2 regions of the Novosphingobium terrae genome follow, and region 1 is predicted to be linked to the other one. Evidence: riboswitches for the same ligand, from Rfam matches in the RefSeq annotation. Region 1 holds a riboswitch; the other holds the start of a gene.
The links. A riboswitch is a leader RNA that binds a small molecule or an ion and turns the genes downstream of it on or off. The one in region 1 is predicted to bind thiamine pyrophosphate.
Positions count from the first base shown of each region.

Region 2: another riboswitch for thiamine pyrophosphate. It lies ahead of thiD (bifunctional hydroxymethylpyrimidine kinase/phosphomethylpyrimidine kinase); the one in region 1 lies ahead of thiC (phosphomethylpyrimidine synthase ThiC).

Region 1 is NZ_JABVZR010000001.1:3,882,773-3,893,577, forward strand. Features, by position in the region: gene HGK27_RS17315 (phytoene/squalene synthase family protein) at 216-1,184, opposite strand; gene HGK27_RS17320 (LOG family protein) at 1,199-1,780, opposite strand; gene HGK27_RS17325 (phytoene desaturase) at 1,777-3,258, opposite strand; gene crtY (lycopene beta-cyclase CrtY) at 3,255-4,523, opposite strand; gene HGK27_RS17335 (hypothetical protein) at 4,703-6,124, shown strand; TPP riboswitch at 6,462-6,569, shown strand; gene thiC (phosphomethylpyrimidine synthase ThiC) at 6,643-8,520, shown strand; gene HGK27_RS17345 (YiiD C-terminal domain-containing protein) at 8,694-9,143, shown strand; gene HGK27_RS17350 (hypothetical protein) at 9,357-9,647, opposite strand; gene HGK27_RS17355 (hypothetical protein) at 9,808-10,065, opposite strand; gene HGK27_RS17360 (hypothetical protein) at 10,306-10,805, shown strand, end outside.
Region 2 is NZ_JABVZR010000003.1:97,969-108,773, reverse strand. Features, by position in the region: gene HGK27_RS30080 (NAD(P)-dependent oxidoreductase) at 1-825, shown strand, start outside; gene HGK27_RS30075 (hypothetical protein) at 861-1,568, opposite strand; gene HGK27_RS30070 (LysR family transcriptional regulator) at 1,652-2,551, opposite strand; gene HGK27_RS30065 (DMT family transporter) at 2,765-3,094, shown strand; gene pdhA (pyruvate dehydrogenase (acetyl-transferring) E1 component subunit alpha) at 3,102-4,112, shown strand; gene HGK27_RS30055 (hypothetical protein) at 4,186-5,028, shown strand; gene thiD (bifunctional hydroxymethylpyrimidine kinase/phosphomethylpyrimidine kinase) at 5,155-5,952, opposite strand; TPP riboswitch at 6,069-6,184, opposite strand; gene HGK27_RS30045 (tautomerase family protein) at 6,221-6,622, opposite strand; gene HGK27_RS30040 (alpha/beta hydrolase family protein) at 6,663-7,589, opposite strand; gene HGK27_RS30035 (TetR/AcrR family transcriptional regulator) at 7,650-8,243, shown strand; gene HGK27_RS30030 (alpha/beta fold hydrolase) at 8,452-9,249, opposite strand; gene HGK27_RS30025 (MBG domain-containing protein) at 9,508-10,805, opposite strand, start outside.

The DNA of each region.
Region 1 (10,805 bases):
AAAGGGAATTCTTGAGGGCGTTACGCCCTCAAACTCCCATAACGTCTCCCGACGAAGCGGTAGTGGTGCCCGATCCTCGCGCCCGACCTCGCCGCCCCGCAGGGAATAATTGCCTCCGGCGGCGGGACGTTTGCGCTGTGATCAGGCTTGGCGCTTCATTCATGTCGGAAGACGTAACGGGGGTGCAGGGGGCGTAACGCCCCCTGCTTATTCCCTTAAACCCTTGCCACAGCCCCGGCCAGAACACCCCGCCCATAAGGCACCGGCGCCACATCGGCAGGATGAGGCATAATCCCCAACCACCGCGCCTTGGCCGCCTGAGCCCCGGCGCGCAACAGCAGCCCCAGCTTCTCCGGCCTGCTGGTCGTCACACGCGCGTCCCATGCCCGCGCCCGCTTGGTGGCGACCTTGCGCGCGATGGCGCCGTAAATCCCGGCAGCCGCCAGCACCGACCACTGACTGCGCAAAGGCAACCGCGCCGCGCCAACGCGCGCGCTGGCTTCATAGCGCCCGGCCATGGCACACAGGCGCGCCACCATCGCCACCAGCGCCTCCCGGTTTTCAGGGGCCATCAGCGCTTCGGGGGCAACGCCGGCTTCCTCAAGCCATTGCGTCGGCAGGTAGATGCGCCCGGCGGCGTGGTCCTCGGCAATGTCGCGGGCGATGTTGCCCAGCTGGAAGGCAATGCCCAGATCGCTGGCGCGGTTGAGCGTATCGGCATCCTCGCGGTCCACGCCCATCACCAGCGCCATCAGCACGCCCACCGCGCCTGCCACATGATAGCAATAGGCCAGCATGTCGCGCTCGGTCCGGGGGTGCCAACCGTTGGTGTCGAGGGCGAAACCGGCGATCACATCGCCCGTATGCACCGCGCCGATGCCGCATTCGGCGGCCACCACGCCGAGGCAGTCGAAAGCCTCGCGCCCCGCACCACGCCCGCCCAGCGCCAGGGCGGTCAGGCGGCGGATTTCGCGCAGGCGGCCATCGGCGCCCGTCTGATCGCCCAGCGCGCCGCCATGGTCCTGCGCATCGGCAAGATCATCGCAGGCGCGGCACCAGGCGTAGAGCATCCAGACCCTTTCGCGCACATCGCGCCCCATCAGCTGGCTGGCGGTGGCAAAGCTTTTGGAGCCTCGCCGGATGCTGCCGTAAGCAGCCTCCACCAGCGCTGAACGGGGGGGCAAGGTGCGCGCGCAGGTCAAAGCGTGTCGGGGTCCATCTGCACGATCGGCTTGATCGGCTCATGCGCTTCCATACGGTCGAGCAGCAGGTCGAGTTCCCGCTCGGCCACGATGATGCCCTGATGGGCAGGTCGGATAAAGCCCACCTCGATCATGTGGCGGTTGAAGGCCAGCAGCTGGTCATAGAAACCGAAGGCGTTGAGCAGCCCCACCGGCTTGGTGTGATAGCCCAGCTGGGCCCAGCTGACGGCTTCCCACAGCTCGTCCATGGTGCCCACGCCGCCGGGCAGGGTGATGAACCCGTCGGACAGGCGGGTGAAGGCGGCCTTGCGCTGGTGCATGTCCTCCACAACGTGCAGCTCGGTGCAGTCATGGTTGGCGACTTCGGTGCGGGCCAGAGCCGTGGGGATCACGCCGATCACCTCACCGCCGTTTTCCAGAGCGCCATTGGCCACCGCGCCCATCAGGCCCAGCTTGCCGCCGCCATAGACGAGGCCAATGCCGCGCTGCGCCAGCGTGGCGCCCACAGTATAGGCCAGTTCGACATAACGCGGGTCCGACGGGGTGGCCGAACCGCAATAGACAGCAATCTTCTTCAAAGTCTCAAATCCTCGATCATCAGGCCGGCGGTCGCTTTCGCGCTGCCGACAACACCCGGAATGCCCGCGCCGGGATGGGTTCCCGCCCCCACCAGATAGAGGTTGGGGATGACATCGTCACGATTGTGCCCGCGGAACCATGCGCTTTGAGTCAGGATCGGCTCAAGGCTGAAAGCGCTGCCCATATAGGCGGAGAGGTCGCTTTCGAAATCGGGCGGGGCATAATGGAATTTGACCGTGATACGGTCGTGAATATCGGGGATGAAGCGCAGGCCGATCTCGTCGAGGATGCGCTTTTCCAGCACCGGGCCGATTGCGTCCCAGTCGATCGGCAGCTTGCCGAGATGGGCGACGGGCACCAGCGCATAGAAGCTGCTGTGCCCCTCGGGCGCCAGCGAGGGATCGCTGATCGTGGGGTGATGGAGATAGATCGAGAAGTCGCGCGGCAGCACGCCGTGGTCGAAAATATCCTCAAGCAGGCCCTTGTAGCGGGGCCCGAAGAGGATCGAGTGATGCGGGATGCCGGGCCATTTGCCCTCCATGCCGAAATGCACCACGAAGAGGCTGGGCGACCAGCGCTTCTTGGCCAGTTTCTTGGCATATTGCTCGCCACGCGGCGCCTCGCAGAGCAGATCGCGATAGGTGTGCATCAGATCGGCATTGCTGGCCACGGCATCGAAGCGTTCGCGCCAGCCGCTGGCGGTTTCCACCTCGCTGGCACGGTTGCCCACGGTGTGGATGCAGGAGACCTTGTCGTTGAGGCGCAGCGTGCCGCCCAGCCGCTCGAACAAAGCCACCATGCCGGAGACCAGCTTGTTGGTGCCGCCCCTGGCCCACCACACGCCGCCATCCTTTTCCAGCTTGTGGATCAGCGCATAGATCGAGCTGGTGGTCATGGGATTGCCGCCCACCAGCAGCGTGTGGAACGACAGCGCCTCGCGCAGCTTCTCGCTTTCCACATAGGAGCTGACGACATCATAGACGCTGCGCCAGGCCTGATGCTTCAGAAGCGCGGGCGCGGCCTTCACCATGCTGGCGAAATCGAGGAAGGGCACATGGCCCAGCTTCACATAGCCTTCCTGATAGACATCCGCCGCATAGCCGAGGAAATCCTCATACCCCCCCAGATCGGCGGGGGCGACGCGGGCGATCTCGCCGCGCAGCGCGCCTTCGTCGTTGGAATAGTCGAAATGGACGCCATCGGGCCATTGCAGCCGATAGAAGGGCATCACCGGCATCAGCTCGACATCGAAAGCCATGCGGTTGCCCGAAAGCGTCCACAATTCCTCAAGGCTGGCCGGATCGGTGATGACGGTGGGCCCGGCATCGAAGGTGTAGCCGTCCTTTTCGAAGACATAGGCCCTTCCGCCCGGCTTGTCGCGCGCCTCCACGATGGTGGTGGCGATCCCCGCGGATTGCAGGCGGATGGCCAGAGCCAGACCGCCAAAGCCGGCGCCGATGACACAGGCGCGTTTCATGATGGCAAGACTCCCGAAGCGCGTGGACCGGCAGAAGGCGACATTGTTGTGGACCCGATCGATGGTTGCAGCGAATCATGCCCGACATTGCCGGGATGATCCAGCCCCGCCAGCGGATTGCCCCCGCCCATAAGCGTGGCGATGGCGGCCCCGAGCGGAACCGGCGGGCGGCCCGTGACCAGCCGCAGCTTATCGGCGGCGGTCAGGCGTCCGGCGTAGAAGTGGGCGATCAGCCCTTCATCCAGCCGGTAGAAGCGTTCGAAGACGCGATGCCAGCGCTCCGGCTGCCCGGCGCCGAACATCATTTTGGCCAGCAGGCGGAAGAAAGCGCCCTCGCGCCAATGGCTGCGCGCCTGGCTTTCGCACAGGGCATCCAGTGCGGTCAGCGTGGGCGCGCGGGCGATGGCCAGCGCCGTTTCCACCGCCGTGGGCAGCGAATAGGAAGTCAGCGGATGGAACAGCGCCGCCCTTACGCCGATGCGGCCCACGCCGGGGATGCGGGTGGCGGCCAGATAGCTCTCGATCTCTCCGCCTGCCACGACTGGCAACACGCCCTGCTCCTCATGCACAATTTCGGCCTCTTTCAGGCCCAGCCCGGCCACATAATCCGCGATGCGCCCGGCCAGAACCTCCCGCTCCAGCCCGGGATGAGCCGAATAATAGGTGTCCTCGACAAAGAGCATGTCCGGCGCAAAGGGCAGCACATAAATAAAGCGATAGCCGTCCCGCTGTTCCACGGTGGCGTCCATGATGATCGGCTTTTCAATACCATGCGGAGCGGTGCGCCACATCTGGCCCACGAATTTCTGCCAGCCGCCCTTCAGCCCCGGAAAGCCCGAAGCGCCCCGCGCATCCAGCACCGCTTGCGTTTCCAGCTGCCGCCCATCGGCCAGGGTCACATGGCTGGCGCTCACCTCCACAGCCGCGCAGCCGCGCAGGATCGCGCCCTTTGGCAGGCGTTCCTCCAGCACCGCATCCAGCTTTTCGCCGGTCAGGCTGTTGTAGCCCATGGGGAGATGGCGCTCGGCCCCGGCAAAGCGTGTGCTGTGCCCGCCCCAGTGCCTCACCACCAGCGGATCGATCAGCCAGCGATCCGCCGCCGCCACATCGCTGTCGAAAAAGGACCAGACATGGTTGCCGCCGCAGCGCTCCCCGGCTTCCACCAGAGTCACGCGCCATTCCGGACGCAGCGCGCCGACGGCCAGCGCCGCCAGCCCACCGGCCAGCCCGCCGCCCAGAATAACCAGATCCGTTTGCGCTCCCATCCTGTCTTTGTATGGATTTACACAGGGCCCGGCAACGGGCCCAGCATACGGAATTTCGGGCAATTTTTTTGGCTGCCCCCGGCGCCATCGGGCAATGCCCTTCGGCCCTTGGCAGCAAATCCTTAAAGTCTGAGGCCGTAAAACCTCCCCGCGTCGATTGGGCCAGAGGAGCGGGCGCCATGGCAATCATCCTTTACCAGCAGGCCGGAGTCCTGCCCGCCGGTCGCCTGCGCGCGAAACTGGCCGAGGCCCTGCCCCTGCGCCGGTGGATCTGCGGCGAGGAGGATGACGGCTCCCCCAACCAGTCCATCCCCCTGCGCGGCCATCACCTGATCTGTGGACGCGGCGAGGGCGCCCCCCTCTTCGTGGAACTGCGCTGCATCGAGATGCCCTATGCGGGCGACACCGCCCCGCCCCATTGCGGCCATGTCACCCTCTCGCCCCCCACCACTGACGACCCTGCCGAGGCCGATCAGGTCACCGCGCTGATCGCCGACGCGCTGATGGGCCACGAGGGCGGCGGCTTGTGGTGCCGCCTGAGTGAAGGCTCCGGCTGGATGGCCGCCGCCGGCATGGAAGAGGTGCTGCGCCGCGTCGCCGCCGGGGAGCCGCTGCAACGCGCGGGCACGGACCCGCACCGCCCCAGCCCCGCCACGCGCCGCGCCGTGGCCCCGGCCTTCCACACCGAAGTCCCCCGCACCGATCGCCTGCCGACCCTGGCCCTGCTGATCGCGCCGGGCAGCGACGGGCGCAACACCCCACCCCCGCCTCCCGGCTGGGCACTGCTGGTACAGCATCTCGACGCGCTCGACCCGGACGGCGACTGGAGCATCGACCCGCGCGATGACAGTGCCGCTCTGCTGACCGGCCGCCCGGGCCGCATCGGCATCACCCTGCACAAGGCGCCCCTGCCCGCCGAATGGCTGCAACTGGCCCAGGGCCACAGCGACTGGCCCGGCCAGCCGCCAGACACCGCCGCCCTGCGCTGGCACACCGCCTGCCTTACGCTCACCTGCGATCTGGAAACCGGCGCTGCCGGGCCTCACGATACCGCTCAGGTCGCCCGTGCGATGGCCGCCGCGCTGCTGCTGCTGGGGCAGGATCTGCACAGCGCCGGGCGGCTGGCTGCTCTGGCCAATCCTGCTCATGCCAAGCTGTTCCCGCCGCAGTATCTGCCGAATCTGGCCGAGACTCTGGAAGCCGATGAAGTGCCTGTGCAGCTGTTCATTTCCACGGCCATCCATACCACCACGCCGGGGGCGGTTTCGCTCTCCACCACCGGGCTGATGCCCTTTCTCGACCATGAGGTGGAGGCCTGGAACGCGCCCGGCGACGCCGAGACTCTCGGCGAGAAGCTGGGCAAGGTGTTGCGCCAGCTGCTGATTCAGGAAATCGTGCCCCGCCATGGCGATACGCTGGGCAGCAGCCCTGTGCGCATTCTCCACGGCACCAGCCGCGCGGAGCGGCCCTATGCCGGAGGGAAGCCGATTCCCGCGCTGTGGCTGGAGTTCGGGGAGGCGCGGCCCTATCCCTCACGCCCGGCGGTGAGTGCTGCGGCGCCTTTGCGGCGGCCGGGGGGGTTTGGCCGGAAGGGATTGTAAGGGGGAAGAAGGAAGATGCGAGGGGGAAGTCCTTGTTGGTCGCATGTCTCAAAAGACATGCTCCGGGCCCTCGCGCTCCCATTCCGTCTTCCGACGATGGGGTGGTGGCGCCCGATCCTTACGCCACGGCTCTCCACCTGCGCCACGCAAAGCGCCGCAGGCAGTTTTATAAGGCATACGCTGCGCTGGTGATTTTAAAGCCTGCGGCGCGGCGTCGTTGCCCTTTGGCTGAACCCGTGGCGCCCACGTAGACATTAACGGGAGCGCGAGGGCGATGGCCCTCGCATCTTCTCTTTCCCCCTTCTGGACAATCCCCCTCCACGCTTCTAACCTGCGCCCAGTTTCCCCGGGGAGCCCGCATGGGCTGAGAGGTGGGCTTTGCGCCCCACGACCCGCTGAACCTGACCCCGTTAATGCGGGCGTAGGGAGGGAGTACCCGGCGGCGGATCTGTGCGATCAGTCCGTGTTCCGGGCGCCTTTTTCCTCACGCCACGCTCTTTGAGGAAGAGGCAAAGCGCATGGCCGATATCGATTCGAAAATGGAGGCTCTCAAAGGGAGCCAGTTCAATGTGACGACGGGCCCTATCCGGGGCAGTCGCAAGATCCATGTGCCGGTGCCGGGCACGGATATTCACGTCGCGATGCGTGAGATCACGCTGGAGCCGGGCAGCGGCGAACCGCCGGTGCGGGTCTATGATACCTCCGGCCCTTACACCGATCCCAAAGCGCAGATCGACATTCAGGCTGGCCTGCCCCTGCTGCGCCGCAACTGGATTCTCGCGCGCGGCGATGTGGAGGATTACGAAGCCCGCGCCATCAAGCCGGAGGATAACGGCCAGCTTGGCCCGGATCGCAGCGGCGGCGTGCCAGCATTTCCCAATCCGGTTCGCCGGCCTTTGCGCGCCAAGGCTGGCGCCAATGTCAGCCAGATGCATTACGCACGGCGCGGCATCGTCACGCCGGAAATGGAGTATGTGGCGGCGCGTGAGAATCTTGGGCGTATGGCGCTGAAGGATGCTTTGGTTCGTGACGGGCAGGATTGGGGCGCCTCCATTCCCGACTTTGTCACCGGCGAGTTTGTACGAGAAGAACTGGCACGCGGGCGGGCGATCATCCCCAACAACATCAACCACCCCGAAACCGAGCCCATGGCCATCGGGCGCAATTTTCTGGTCAAGATCAACGCCAACATCGGCAATTCGGCGGTGGCCTCGGATGTCGCCAGCGAGGTCGACAAGATGGTCTGGTCGATCCGCCATGGTGCCGATACGGTTATGGATCTTTCCACCGGGCGCAACATCCATGACACGCGCGAGTGGATCATCCGCAACAGCCCCGTGCCCATCGGCACCGTGCCGATCTATCAGGCGCTGGAAAAGGTGGGCGGCATCGCCGAGGACCTCAACTGGGAGATCTTCCGCGACACGCTGATCGAACAGGCCGAGCAGGGCGTCGATTACTTCACCATCCATGCGGGCGTGCGCCTGCCCTTTATCCCGCTGACGGCCAAGCGAGTCACCGGAATTGTTTCTCGTGGCGGCTCGATCATGGCGAAATGGTGTCTGGCGCATCACAAGGAATCCTTCCTTTACGAGCGCTTCGACGAAATCACCGAGATCATGAAGGCCTATGACATCGCCTATTCGCTGGGTGATGGCTTGCGCCCTGGCTCCATCGCCGACGCCAATGACGAGGCGCAATTCGCCGAACTCTACACCCTTGGCGAGCTGACCAAGCGCGCCTGGGCGCAGGACGTGCAGGTGATGATCGAGGGGCCCGGCCATGTGCCGATGCACAAGATCAAGCAGAACATGGACAAGCAGCTGGAAGCCTGCGGCGAAGCCCCGTTCTACACGCTCGGGCCGCTCGTGACCGATATCGCGCCGGGCTATGATCACATCACCAGCGGCATCGGCGCGGCGATGATCGGCTGGTTTGGTACGGCGATGCTCTGCTATGTTACGCCCAAGGAGCACCTCGGCCTGCCGGATCGCGATGACGTGAAGGTCGGCGTGGTGACCTACAAGCTGGCCGCCCATGCCGCCGATCTGGCCAAGGGGCACCCTGCGGCGAAACTGCGTGACGATGCGCTTTCGCGCGCGCGATTCGAGTTCCGCTGGCGCGATCAGTTCAACCTGTCCTTGGACCCGGACACTGCCGAGGCCTATCACGATCAGACTCTGCCTGCGGAAGGCGCCAAGACGGCGCATTTCTGCTCCATGTGTGGGCCGAAGTTCTGCTCGATGAAGATCACGCAGGAGGTGCGCGATTTCGCCGCCAAGCAGAATCAGGAGCCGGGGGCATTCATCGCCGCCGAGGAGGCCGAAAAGGGGATGGAGGAGATGTCCGCTTTGTATCGCGACGGCGGGGATCTTTACATTCCGGCTGCGGAGTAAGCTAGAAAGGCAGGTGCGAGGGTGGAGTCTTTCGTTGGTCGCCTTTCTCAAGAGAAAGGCTCCGGCCCTCGCGCTCCCATGATGTCTTCTGGCGAAGCGGCAGTGGCACCCGATCGTTGCGCCCTGTCTCTCCGTTGATTTGCCCAAGGGCCGCGCCTAGGCTGGGCGGCATCATGGATATCGCTGTTCTAGAGCAATATTTGCATCACCAGATCCCCTTGTCGGAAGCGATGCAGGTGACGGTTGATGCGGCTGGATCGGACTCGGTGGTGCTTTCCGCGCCGCTTGAACCCAACATCAATCACAAGAGAACCGCCTTTGGCGGCAGCATCTCGACCCTGGGCATCCTTGCCGCATGGTCTCTGGTGCATCTGCGGTTGCTGGAGGAGGGCCTGCGCTGCGAGGTTGTCATCCAGTCCAACCAGATGGATTATGAGCGGCCGATCACGGGGGCGTTTAGCGCCGCTTCTGCGGTGCGCGATCCGGCGGGATGGCCGACCTTCCTCAAGACATTGCGGCGCCGGAAGATGGCGCGCATTGAGGTAAGCTCAGACCTGATGTTCGAGGAAGCGGTGGTTGGCCGCCTGAGCGGACGCTTCGTGGCCTTCCTGCAGGAAGCCTGAGAACTCAACCCCGCTGCGAAGCAGCAGTAAAACCGGAAGCCCCACGCAGACCAGAAAGGGATTGCAAAGGGCGCCATAGCTTGTCGCGTGCGACAAGCGCACTCTTGGGGCCCTTTGCCCGCCGGAGGCAAAAAACCTAATGCACAAAGAAAAAGGCCGGATGAGGCAAACCCCATCCGGCCTTTTCAAACGCTTGGTTGGAAGCGCTTCGCCTTAGCGAGCAGCAACCAGCAGCTTGGCGTTCAGCGGCTGCACGTCGCGCAGCGAGAACGAAACCGGAGCGTTGTCGATGAAGCCCGACACGCCGCCCTTGGCAACGCGCAGTTCGAAAGGAACCGAACCCTTGTCGGCGGTGCCCTTCAGGATGCGGACGTCGCCCTTGGTCTCGACGGTGTAGGCGTAGTCGACGCCATCATACGAGAAGGTCTGCTTGGGAGCAGCTTCAGCCGAGGCAACGGCGGGCAGAGCGAAGAGAGCGGCAGCGGCAAAAACAGTCTTGAACATGGCAATTTCCCTTTGTGTCGAAGGCCTGCTTCGAAGGTGAGATTGCCTTCAGCATCCTTATCTGTTGCATTGCAGCATATGGAAATGCGCTGTGGCGCTCAATTGTGTTTGCCGTTTAGGTGATTGCAAGAAATGCAACATATTTGGCAATCGACGGAAATCAGCGCAGAATTTGCTCAACACGCCGCAGAAAAATGGTTCGCGCATAGCTATGCGTGCAAAGAGCGCATAAGAAGAAAGACCATTGCGGAAATTTTCCGAAATTACGCAAACCTAAATGGCTCAAGAAGATTCGAATCACACAGCCGCCATAAAACCATTCGGGTGCGCGTAATTGCGATATTACGCCATAACGGATAAAATCCAAATCAAGGCCCTTCCAAACACCCATCCTGCCTGCATAATCCACAAACCTCACCCTCTCTCCCTGTCTCACGCAAGTTAACTTGCCCCTCTGCAACAGGCGTGGCACGCCCCTCCCCACAGTCGCGGCAAACGCCGCTGGCAAAACACAAAATAACATCGGGGTCAGACTGCGTTCAGCATGAAGATCCTAGATATATCGGCACAGAAACTTTGGCCCTGTAGAACCGTTTACGCCCTACAGGCTTTGGAGAGTTGTCCCATGACCCCTTCATCAGGCGCTAAGCTGAAAAGCATGCGGAAGATCGTGCTCGCCGGTGGTGCGCTGGCGATGGCGGTAGGCCCTCTGGCAGCCGGTCTTGCCTCTGCGCAGGACGGTTCCTACGGCTACCCCGACCAGTCCCAGCAATATCCCAATGGGCAATACCCGAACGGCCAATATCAAGGTCAGTACCAGGGCCAGTATCCGAACCAGGGTTATCCCAATCAGGGCGGCCAGTATCAGAACCCGCCGCCCGAGCCCGTGGCCCCCGGCGGCTATGACGGCACCCGTCCGCCCCCGCCGCCTCCCGGCTATGCCGCGCCCAGCGATCTGGCCGCGCAGCAGATGGCCGATCAGCGCTATGCGCAGAATGCCGAGAACTGGGCGCGTGACAATTGCGTCAAGTCGCATGGCAATGTCGCGGGCGGCGCGGCGGTCGGCGGCATTCTGGGCGCCATCATCGGCGGCGCGCTTGGCGGTCGTCACGATCGCGGTGCGGGCGTCTTTGCCGGCGCGGCGGTCGGCGCGGTCGG
Region 2 (10,805 bases), on a different contig from region 1:
GTGGCCAGCGGGGTTCCTCTGCTGGTCTGGAACCGATCGCCGGAACCATGCCAGACCTTGGCGGCGGCAGGCGCTCTGGTGGCCGAGAGCGCGGCTGACGTTCTGGCAAGATGCAGCACGATCATCCTGATGCTGTCCGACAGCGCGGCGAGTGACGCCGTGCTTGGCCGTAACAGCCTGGCGTTTCGCGCGAATGTGGCGGGGCGGACCATTGTCTCGATGAGCACGCTGGAGCCTTCTTCCTCGCAGCGCCTCGGTCTCGAGATCGAGGCGGCGGGGGGCCATTATGTGGAGGCGCCTGTCTCCGGATCGCGTGAGCCTGCCAAAGCCGGGCAACTCGTGGCGATGCTGGCGGGGAAGCCGGAGGCGATCGAGGCCATCCGCCCCATGCTTGCGCCGATGATCCGCCAGTCCTTCGCTTGCGGTCCGGTTCCCGGCGCGCTGCGCATGAAACTGGCAGTCAATCTGTTTCTCATCACCATGGTGACGGGGCTTGTCGAGTCGGCGCATTTCGCGCAGCGCGCCGGACTGGATCTGAAGGAACTGGCCGCCATCATCGAGGCCGGGCCGATGGCCAGCGATGTGGCGCGCGGCAAGATCGGCAAGCTGGTGAGCGGGGATTTTTCGCGTCAGGCCTCGATCAGCGATGTGCTGAAAAACAGCGCGCTGGTCTTCGATGCCGCGCGGGAGGTGGCGAGCGCATCGCCTTTGCTGGATGCATGCCTTGGACTTTATAGCGAGACCGAGCGGCTTGGCCTTGGGGACGAAGACATGATCGCAGTCTTGCGGGCGCTTGAACGCAATGCGCAAACCGGTCAGACTTGAGCCTTGCTGGCCCTGACAGGCCTTGTAATGCGTTGTTACTGCTTCTTGGGATGCATCTTATCATAGGCCTCGACCTGTTGTTTGAAAGCGACGCAGGGCGGTGTGGCGAAGACTTTCTTGCGAGCTTCGTCGATTTCACCGTCATTTTGCGATTGATCTGTGATGGCCTGCATATAGAGAGCAAGGCCGAAAAGGGTCTGCGGCAATTCGCTGGCTTTGGGCTGGCGTTGCAGCAATGTTCCCATCTCTGCCAGCTTGCTGTCGTGCTCGCTGGTGAGTTGCGGCAAGCCATCGGAGTCGAGTTGATCCGACACGGCCATGGCCTGATGGTTGAGAGCGATCAGCCGGGTGCCATCGGGCGTGTGCAGAAACTCACTGAATGTGGCGAAATGCTGGCGCTCTTCAAAACTGAGGCTGCGCAGCTTGCTCATCAGCGGGTGGATCGACTGGTCATCGACCATAGCCAACATGGCCTTGCGCATGATATCCATGCAACCGGGCAGAGCAGGGGCAAGGGACTTGATCTCGGGCGTAAAGTGACTGTCGTCGATCACCTTGGCCATGGCAGTCGCCAATGCGCGGCTCAACTGAAACTCGTCGTTGACATATTGTCGGAAAAGCGGGTCGGTCGTGAAGTTGTCCGGAGTGACTTGCGCGGTTGGCTGTGCGGCAGCGACATTCGATTGGGTCACCGTCAACGTGACGGCCAGTGCCGACAGCAGCATGCCCTTGAGGATAGTCATAAGATCGGGTCCTTCAGGCCAAATGGTCCGGTTGCGTTGATGATGGATGTGGCGGCGCGGCTGACATGGCCACGTCAAACCGGTCAGGCGTGAACTTTGCTGGCGCCGACAAGCAGGCTGCGCCTGTCGATCAGGCCTTGCCCCACCATGTCGAAAAAGGCGCGCACACGCGCGGTATTGCGCAGATCCTTATGCGTGATGAGCCAGAGCTCCCGGGTGAGCGCGGCTGCAGTGCCCGATACGCGCATCAGATCCGTCTCCTGATCGCCCAGATAGCAGGGCAGCAGCGCCATGCCGATGCCCGCCTTCACCGCCATCATCTGGTTGATCAAGCTGCTTGAGCGATAGATAATCTGATCGTCAGAGACCGTATCGGTCAGCCATTGGGCTGCGGCCGCTGCGGCTTCCATGTGCCAACCGATGAAGCTGTGCCCGGCATAGGGAGCGGTATCGACGGGCGGCCGCTCAGTCAGATAGGCGGGCGTGGCATAGATCGCCCAGGCGGTTTCCGCGATCTGGCGCCCGAACAGCTCGCCCTCTGTGGGCCTTGTCGCGCGGATCGCGATATCCGCCTCCCGGCGCAGCAGGTCGAGCTGTCGATTGTCGACCAGCAGTTCGAGCGTAATGCCATCATATTGGGCACGAAAACCGGCCAGCAGATCGTTGAGCAGCCGATAGGCAAGACTTTCCGAGCAGGTGATGCGCAGATGGCCGGTCAGCCTTGCATCCAGACCCGAGATGTCGCGGTCAACCGACAGGGCCTCACGCTCCATGCGCTCGGCCGCCTGGATCATCCGTTGCCCCGCTTCGGTCGGTGTGTAGGAGCCCGCATTGCGGTCAAACAGTTGGACCTGATAGCGCCCCTCCAGCGCATTGAGCCAACGAAAGATCGTCGAGTGGTCGTGCCCCAGCGCCTTGGCCGCTCCCTTCAGGGAGCCCTGCCGCCCGATCGCCAGGATCAGGCGAAAATCATTCCAGTCCATGATGACGTTCCATCTGAGTGAACTCGGTTGCTGGTTGGCCCGTGCAATCCCCCAGGGCAAGGCAAAAGGCTGGATGAGCCTTTGCGGAAGGACAAATGGCACTTTCGAAATGCCAAATCTCGTCAATGGGTCAAAGGGTTATGTTCGCCTCATGAACAGAAAGAGACGCATAGAGCATGGTGTTGGGTTCACTCCGTGTGATGGACTTCGGCGATGAGTCAGGCGGGCGCATGGGGTTTGCTGATCCTGTCCGGCTTCCTCGATGTCGCCTGGGCTGTGAGCGTCAAACAGGCCGCCGGTTACAGCAGGGTGGGGTGGAGCCTCACCTCGTTCGTCCTGCTAGGACTGTTTATCTTTGCTCTCGGGAGGGCCCTGCAGCTTCTGCCCCTTGGCATGGCCTATGCCGTCTGGACCGGGATCGGTGCCATCGGTTCGGTGGTGGCGGGCATTTTGTTCTTCGGCGAGGCGGTCGATACTGCACGCCTTGCATGGATCGCCATCACCCTCGTTGGGATGATCGGCCTCAAACTCACGAGCCGGTGACGGCGAGATGGACAAAGGCAAGCCTATGAAATCGCAGACGACCAAAGCCGCCCCTTCAACCTTCACCAGAGAAGAGGATCTGCGCGCCTATGAACAGATGGTGTTGATCCGCCGTTTCGAGGAGCGCGCCGGTCAATTGTACGGCGAGGGGCTGATCGCGGGGTTCTGCCACTTGTATATCGGGCAGGAGGCCGTCGTCGTGGGCATGCAGATGGCGATCGAGGAGGGAGACCAGGTCATCACGGGCTACCGTGATCACGGTCATATGCTGGCCTTGGGTGTCGATCCTGACATCGTGATGGCAGAGTTGACTGGCCGTGCTTCCGGCATCTCGCGGGGTAAGGGCGGATCGATGCATATGTTCAGCCCGGAACTGGGCTTCTATGGCGGCCATGGCATTGTTGGCGCGCAGGTTTCGATCGGCACGGGGCTGGCCTTTGCCAACAAATACAAGGAAAACGATCGTGTCTGCCTGACCTATTTCGGGGATGGTGCCTCGAATCAGGGACAGGTCTACGAGAGTTTCAACATGGCCAAGATCTGGAACCTGCCGGTTGTCTATGTGATCGAGAACAACCGCTATGGCATGGGCACCAGCATCGAGCGAGCCTCAGCTACCATCGATCTTTCGAAGCGTGGCGCTTCCTTTAACATTCCCGGCGAGCAGGTCGATGCGATGGACGTGCGCGCCGTGCGTGAGGCAGGGCAGCGCGCGGTGGACCGGGCAAGGGCGGGAGAGGGCCCCTATATTCTGGAGATGTTGACCTACCGCTATCGCGGCCATTCCATGTCCGACCCTGCCAAATATCGCTCGCGCGAAGAAGTTCAGCAGATGAAGATGCAGAACGATCCCATTGATCGCGTCATGGGCCGCCTGCTCAACGATTGGAAACTGCCTGCCGATGAGTTGAAGGAGATCGACCGGCGCATGAAAGAGGTGGCGATCAAGGCGGCCCAGTTCGCCACGATCAGCCCGGAGCCGGATCTGAGCGAACTCTATACGGATGTCTATGCCTGAAGGGTTTCACTGATTCTGGAATGTCATCGAAAACATGAAATTCTGCCGTTTAATCTCCAGAGAAAGGCACAGCATGACGAGCCTCACTCCAGCATCGCCAATTTCGATCCCGACGCTTTCCCCCAGTTTGACGGTAAAAGGCGTTGAGAATGCGGGGCCAGATGGGAATCGTGGCTGGGCGGACGCAAGCGCACTCCAGATCTCTGTCGCGCAACCTCCCGACATCACGACGTCAGACATGTACCGTCAATGGCAAGCACAAGCTGCGTTGAGCCAGGACACGAAGGCGCTGGCCAACGCCATAGGAGCCGCCTTCCAGGCGATTATAGCCGATCGCCCCGATCTTGCTGACGCGCATTTCGATTTCACCTCCGACGATGGCAAGCTCAAGGTCGAGGCAAGCGGTCTGGGCGATACCGATCGCCAGTGGCTTGAGCAGCGTCTCAATTCCGACACCGGTCTTGTCGGAGCCGTTGGAATGTTCAATGCGGATCTGGGGCACCTTTTAGGTGTCAATGCAGAAACCGCAGTCGACGACACCGCAGCGACAGCGGCTAAAATCGATGGTTCGGTCCATTTCCTCGCGATGATGCAGGGCGTGGTGAACAAGGCGGGGCAGACGGGCTGGCTGAGCGATGCGACCTATACGGACGGGCAGGGGCAGGGCATCGACCTCGCGCAGGCGCGGACGGATTCGCTTTCCGGAATGATCGACGCCAAGAGGCAACTTGATGCCCTGCAGGACGGCAGTGTCGTAACCCGGTTGGCCAACGGCCATGTGTTGTATGGGGCTCAGGTCAACCCCGATCCCTGGTTTGAGGCAGGCATCATTGCTCCTGCCTTTGTATCGAGCCACTCTGTCTCCAGCGCGAAGGTGGCGGGCGGTCATGGCCTGTTGATCGATCGGCTCATCTGACAGCGGGCAGCGCACCGGCAGGAACTTTACGCGTGCATCTCGAGCTCGCGCCTTCGATCCATCGATCGCGGCAACCCTGTGCGGACCTAGTGCAGAGGCTGGGGGCGTGCGCTCCCAATCGAACTTTCACCAATACGCATGAAAGTGATGGAGCGGCCCATGTCCCTTTCCTACATCGAGCTTTCCGCCGTTTGCCAGCGCATTGTGCATGAATGTCTTGGCGCGGCGGACGCTTTCTTCCACCCCAAGCGACGGCAACAGCGCCGCGATCGCGGCCGACAAGGTACAGCCGGTACCATGGTCGTTAACGGTCACGATGCGCCTTGCGGAAAGCTTGATCATGTCGCCGCTGCCAAGCAACAAATCGGTGCTATCGCCCCCGTCCCGCAGATGGCCGCCCTTAAGCAGCACCCACTGTGGGCCCAGCATGCGGAGATCGGCGATCCTTCTGCGCATCTCCTCCCGTGTCCATTCCCCTTCGAAACCCAGCAAGACCCCCGCTTCGGGCAGATTGGGGGTGATGACCGTGGATATAGGAACCAAGCTTGCCGCAATCGCCGCCACGGCGTCGGGAAGCAACAGATGATCGCCGCTTTTGGCGACCATCACGGGGTCCAGCACGATGTTGCGCGCGCCATGATGGCGGAGGCGATCCGCGATGATTGCGGCGATCTCTGCCGTGGCCACCATGCCGATCTTGACGGCATCGACACGGACATCTTCAAAGACCGCATCGATCTGAGCGGCGACGAATTGAGGTTCGAGAGCCACGAAAGAACGTACACCCTGCGTGTTTTGCGCGACCACAGCGGTGATTGCGGACATCGCATAGGCGCCCAGGGCAGAGAAAGTCTTGATGTCGGCCTGAATGCCGGCGCCTCCGGTCGGATCGGTTCCGGCGATGGTGAGAACGTTCGCGATCATGAATAGCGCTCCTCAACGACAAGGGCTGCCAGTCTTGCGCAGCCGACGCATGGTATCGATCTGCCGCGAGGAAAGGATTGTCTGGCCGACATGGCGATGGCGCAATCCGCCAGCGCGAGGTGATACAGACCCGTCCCTTCGCCAGTGTGATCTGGATCAGGTTCAAAGGGTCACCGCGCTGCCTGGGCCAACGGTATCTCAGCTTCTTGTCGAAGCTCCCCTCGGTGTTCTGCCAGCTTAGTCTCTTAAAGCAGACTGTCCATCGGCTTCATCGAGGTTGTCCTGCAGCTATCGTCGACGCCGCGATGCCCGAGGCGAAGGAAAAGTGGTCGAAGGTGGAATTCACGATGACGATCATCACGTCCTCGGGCCGAATGCCGGGGTTGGCCGCTAGTCCCGCCACCAATCGCCGGTAGAAATCCTGCTGCACGGCCTGCGCCCGGACCCGGCCCGTCGTGATATGGAAAAGCACGAAATCATCCGAGCGCGGTCCGCCACCATAGTGGCGGTCAAAGATCAGCTCGCCCGGCTGATGCTGATGGATCGCCACAAACTGGTCGGTTTCGGGCACTTCGAAGCCCTCGACCATGGCGCGGTCCAGACTGTTGACGATGGCGGAGAGATGGGCTGCCGGCTTGCCTGCGAGCAGCGAAATTCTGGTGAAGGGCATAGTCGAAACTCCATTGCGTCAATGGCGGAAAGGGTTCCCCTTATCGGACCTCCACGATCCGGGACGCCCAGGGGTTCTGCCCGTCTCTCAGCCAGCGCAGCGTGTCCGTCCAGAAGTCCGGTGCATGGCGATCATGGAACAGGGCGAAATGGCCGAGGGCGGTCAGGTCGTAGTCCTGAGGCCTCAGGCAGACCAATGTCCGCGGGGCGCGGCGATAATAGTCCAGCGTGCGCCGCAGGGCCGCGACTGTGCCGATGTCGTCATCCGCAACAGCAACTGCCAGGATCGGCGCGGTCACCTGGGCGATACGATCGCACACGTCTTGCCGTTCGCCGACCGGATGGTTCCGTTCAAACCTTTGGTGGCGGAAGCTCCACTCATGGGCAACGCCTGCCGGCAGGTCTTCCAGCCAACCAAGGCGCCGACCGGGAAAATAGCCGAAGAGCGCCGTCAGCAACGGCATCGCTACATGCCATTTCAGCAGCAGTCGCGCGCGGGCCCTCAGGGCGTAATCGCCCCACCAGGCATATTGGGCGCCGACGGTCAGCATCCGGTCGATCCGCCCGGCGCCACGGGCCAGACCCGGCAGAAAACCGCCAAAGCTGTGGCCCACGACCGCCAGAGAGGACTTGGGGCTGCGCTCCTGCATGAAGCGCAGTACGGCCGCGAAATCCTGCTCGCCCCAATCGCGCCACTGGTAGTGGCATCCCCGCAGGCTGGCCGGACGGGAGGCACCAATTCCACGGTAATCATAGGTCAGCACGTCGAACCCATGCGTCGCCAGAAAGCGTGCGTATCGGTGATAATAGCGCGCCACCACCCCGGTCGCGGCGTTAACGATCACGCTCCCGTGGCTGGCGCCGGGCGGCGCCGCCCAGACATGGCCATGGAGCGTAACGTCATCGGCGCAGCGGAACGACACGGTTTCACCATGAGGGGCGGAGGGGGGGGCGACCACGCTTGCCATGAGCACGAGGATAAGGCAGGTGCCTGCCTCGAGTATATTCACTATACGGTATACATGGCCATGGCTAGACAGCTTCCCCCGGCGCGCGAACGCATCCTCAAGGCCGCTGCTCGACTGTTTCAGGGAGCCGGCATCCGCGCCACCAGCCTGGACGCCATCGCTGAGCATGCAGGCTTGACCAAGCGCACCGTCTATTACCATTTCCGCAGCAAGGACGATCTGATCGCCGCCTATCTGGCGGCGCGCGACGAGCCCAATCTGGCCCTGTTCCAGTGTTGGTTCGCCGAGGGGGAAGGGGATGCTGCCGCCCGCGTCGAAAGCATTTTCCGCCATCTTGCGAAGGCAGCGCGCCATCCGGCCTGGAGGGGCTGCGGCTTCCTGCGAACATCGGTCGAACTGGTCGATCAGCCCGGGCATCCGGCGGTCGTCGCGGCGCGCCGACATAAGAAGCGTGTCGAGGCGTGGCTGGCAGGCGTGTTTCAGGAGGGACGGAACGGGCAGGAGGCTGAGGCCTTGGCGCGCCATATCATGTTGCTGCTGGACGGTGCCTTCGCGGTCGTCCTGCTCCATCGCGATCCGAGCTATCTCGACAGTGCGGGGGAGGCCGCCGCCTGTTTGATCCGAAGTTTCGCGCTGGTGGGCGCAGAAATGTAGCAGTCGACGCTTTGCTCGACCGGCGGCTTGGCAAGCAAAGAGTGTCGGCACCTCCCAGTCTCTGTAGGATGCGCTGCGCGGCCTCCTGGCAAGTGCTCTTGTCTGGTGTTTCTCCCAAGCAGAGTCCGACGTCGAGCCAATTGCCCCGATCGGTATACGGCGGGAGAGCGTGGTACGAGAGGCCCCTGGCCGCTAAAGTCTCGACCGACTATCGAGCATGTGGGTCCGCCTCGCTAACCGCCAAGGCGATCATTCGCCCCAGCAAGGTAGGAGCGGAAACATGAGCCAGATGTCCCTGATCAACCAGTTGCGTTATGAGCGCCTTTGGTATTGCTCGCGCGAAGCGTTCGAATGCGGAGCCATAGGGCGCCTGCCGCAGGCTATGTTCGCCAACGATTAGCGTCACAGGGATCTCGAGCTGCGCATAGCTTTCGTAATGTGGCTCGAACTGCTCGATCGCTGCCAGTTCATCTCCCAGGGACGCTGCGAGGCGACAAAGTTGCGGCCAAGCCGGGGTCATTCGCAAGGCGTCGACATAGTCTTGGGAGAAGCCGGATACATCCCGGTTGACGATCTCCACGACCCGATCAAAATCTTGATGCGCGAGCGCATCACGCACTGGAGTGATCGTCTCGGGCGCGAAGGGGCGTGAGATCGGATCATAGGCTATGACAGATGCAAGATCTAAACCTGTGACAGCGCCTTCAAGTGCTATCAGCCCACCATAGCTCCAGCCGGCCAGATGAACAGAGCCCGGCTGCGAACGGACAACGCTGGAAATATCGGCAATCTCGCATTCTACAGCGTAGTCGGCGCCCATTTCTCGGCTCGGGGCACGACCTCTGCGGTTGACGATCAACAACGGATTGGGTGCGTCGATTGCGTCCGCTACGGGGATCCAGCTTTCCGCATCGGCCATGACACCGGGCAAAAGGACGATCGGGTCGCCATCTCCACCGCGATGATACACGACAATGCCGTCTATATTCCTTTTCTCATAGATCATGACTGTCCACCCTGCTCCGGAAGCATGAATGTCTCTGAAGGCCGCCTCCAATTTATAAAGCCTGGAGATAACCAAAAATTACGAGGCCAACGGGGCTGATGATTCGAAGGCAGCTCTGCCCGGCATTAAGCAGCCCTAATAACGGATTTGATCGCCGTCGGGATGATTATGTGTTGGGAACTACGCCAGCAATCCCAGGCTGGGTACGGTGAAAAGCCAGCGGTGCCTCCAACAACGGCGACACCGCCACAAGCCAGCTCAATGCGAGATGCATACTTTAGGCTTGCCCGCGCCGTAGGATACGCAAGGCCCCTGAGGCGGATTTCCCGCTTTGCTCGGATCGGATGGGCCGGTGCGATCAATGATCTCTGCCGGATCGACATCATTGTTCGAAGAGGCCGCGCGAATGTCGCCCACGCTGCTCTGGTTGTTGTTGGCAATGGTATCCTGGCTGACCGTGCGTGAAGCCGCCTCTGTCGCCGCCGGATTGATCGTCAGCGCGACGGCGTTGGCGGGCGCCTGCACGAACACATAATTGCCAGCACTGAGACCAGAACCGACGATGCCGTAGAGGCCGGGCGCCGATTGCGCCGTGGCTGTGCTGGTAAAGCTCAGCGAACCTGTGGTGGCGGTGGCCACCGTATCCTTGAGCAGGAAGCCCGTCACACTCCCAGAAAAGACCGGATTGGCGGTGTTGGCAAAGCGGCTGACCGGATCGGCGACATACGTCAGCGTCGCCGGGGTAATCGCAAAATTTGCCCCCGTATAGGTGACGGTATAGTTGCTGCCCGCCGAGAGACTGCCCTGATTGATGGCATAAGTGCCGACATTCGAGCCTTGAGCGGCGCCGGTGGTCAATGCCCCGCCGAGGCTGTCCCCGCTGACAAGCCCGGACTGCGTGTACAGCAGCGCCGGTATGACCGAACCATAGACACTCGACTGCCCGCCGTTGGCCGCGATGTTCAGCGCGGCACGGCTGACCGTGTAGTTCCCGGTGAGGCCCGCGAAGCTGTAATTGGCCGCATCCGTCCCGCTGATCGTGGAGAGGGTCTGGATGCCGCTATAGCTGCCTGCATTGAGATGACCGCTGCTGCTGGTTTTGCCTGCCGTGACGATGGAGACAGGCCCGGTGGTGACGAGATCCCCCGCCACCAGATTACCGAAGCTCGCCGCGCCAGGCGCGAGCGCCGCTCCATAGGTCGAGGAACCGGCGGCAATCGTACCGCTCAGCGCAAGCTGGTTGACTGCATAATCACCCGTCATCCCTGCGAAGCTGTAATTGGCGGCATCGGCGCCGCTGATGGCAGAGACACTCTGGATACCGGTGTAGCTGCCAGCCTTGAGGTTTCCGCTGCTGCTGGTGTTTCCGGTGGTGGTCAGAGCGACGCTGCCTGGGGTCACCTGATCTCCAGCGACGACGTTGCTGAAGCTCGCCACACCGGGAGCCAGGGCTGAGCCATAGGTGGAAGTGCCGGGCGTGATCGCGCCACTCAGCACCAACTGGCTCACGGCATAATTGGCCGTCAGACCAGTAAAGCTGTAGTTGCCTGCGTCCG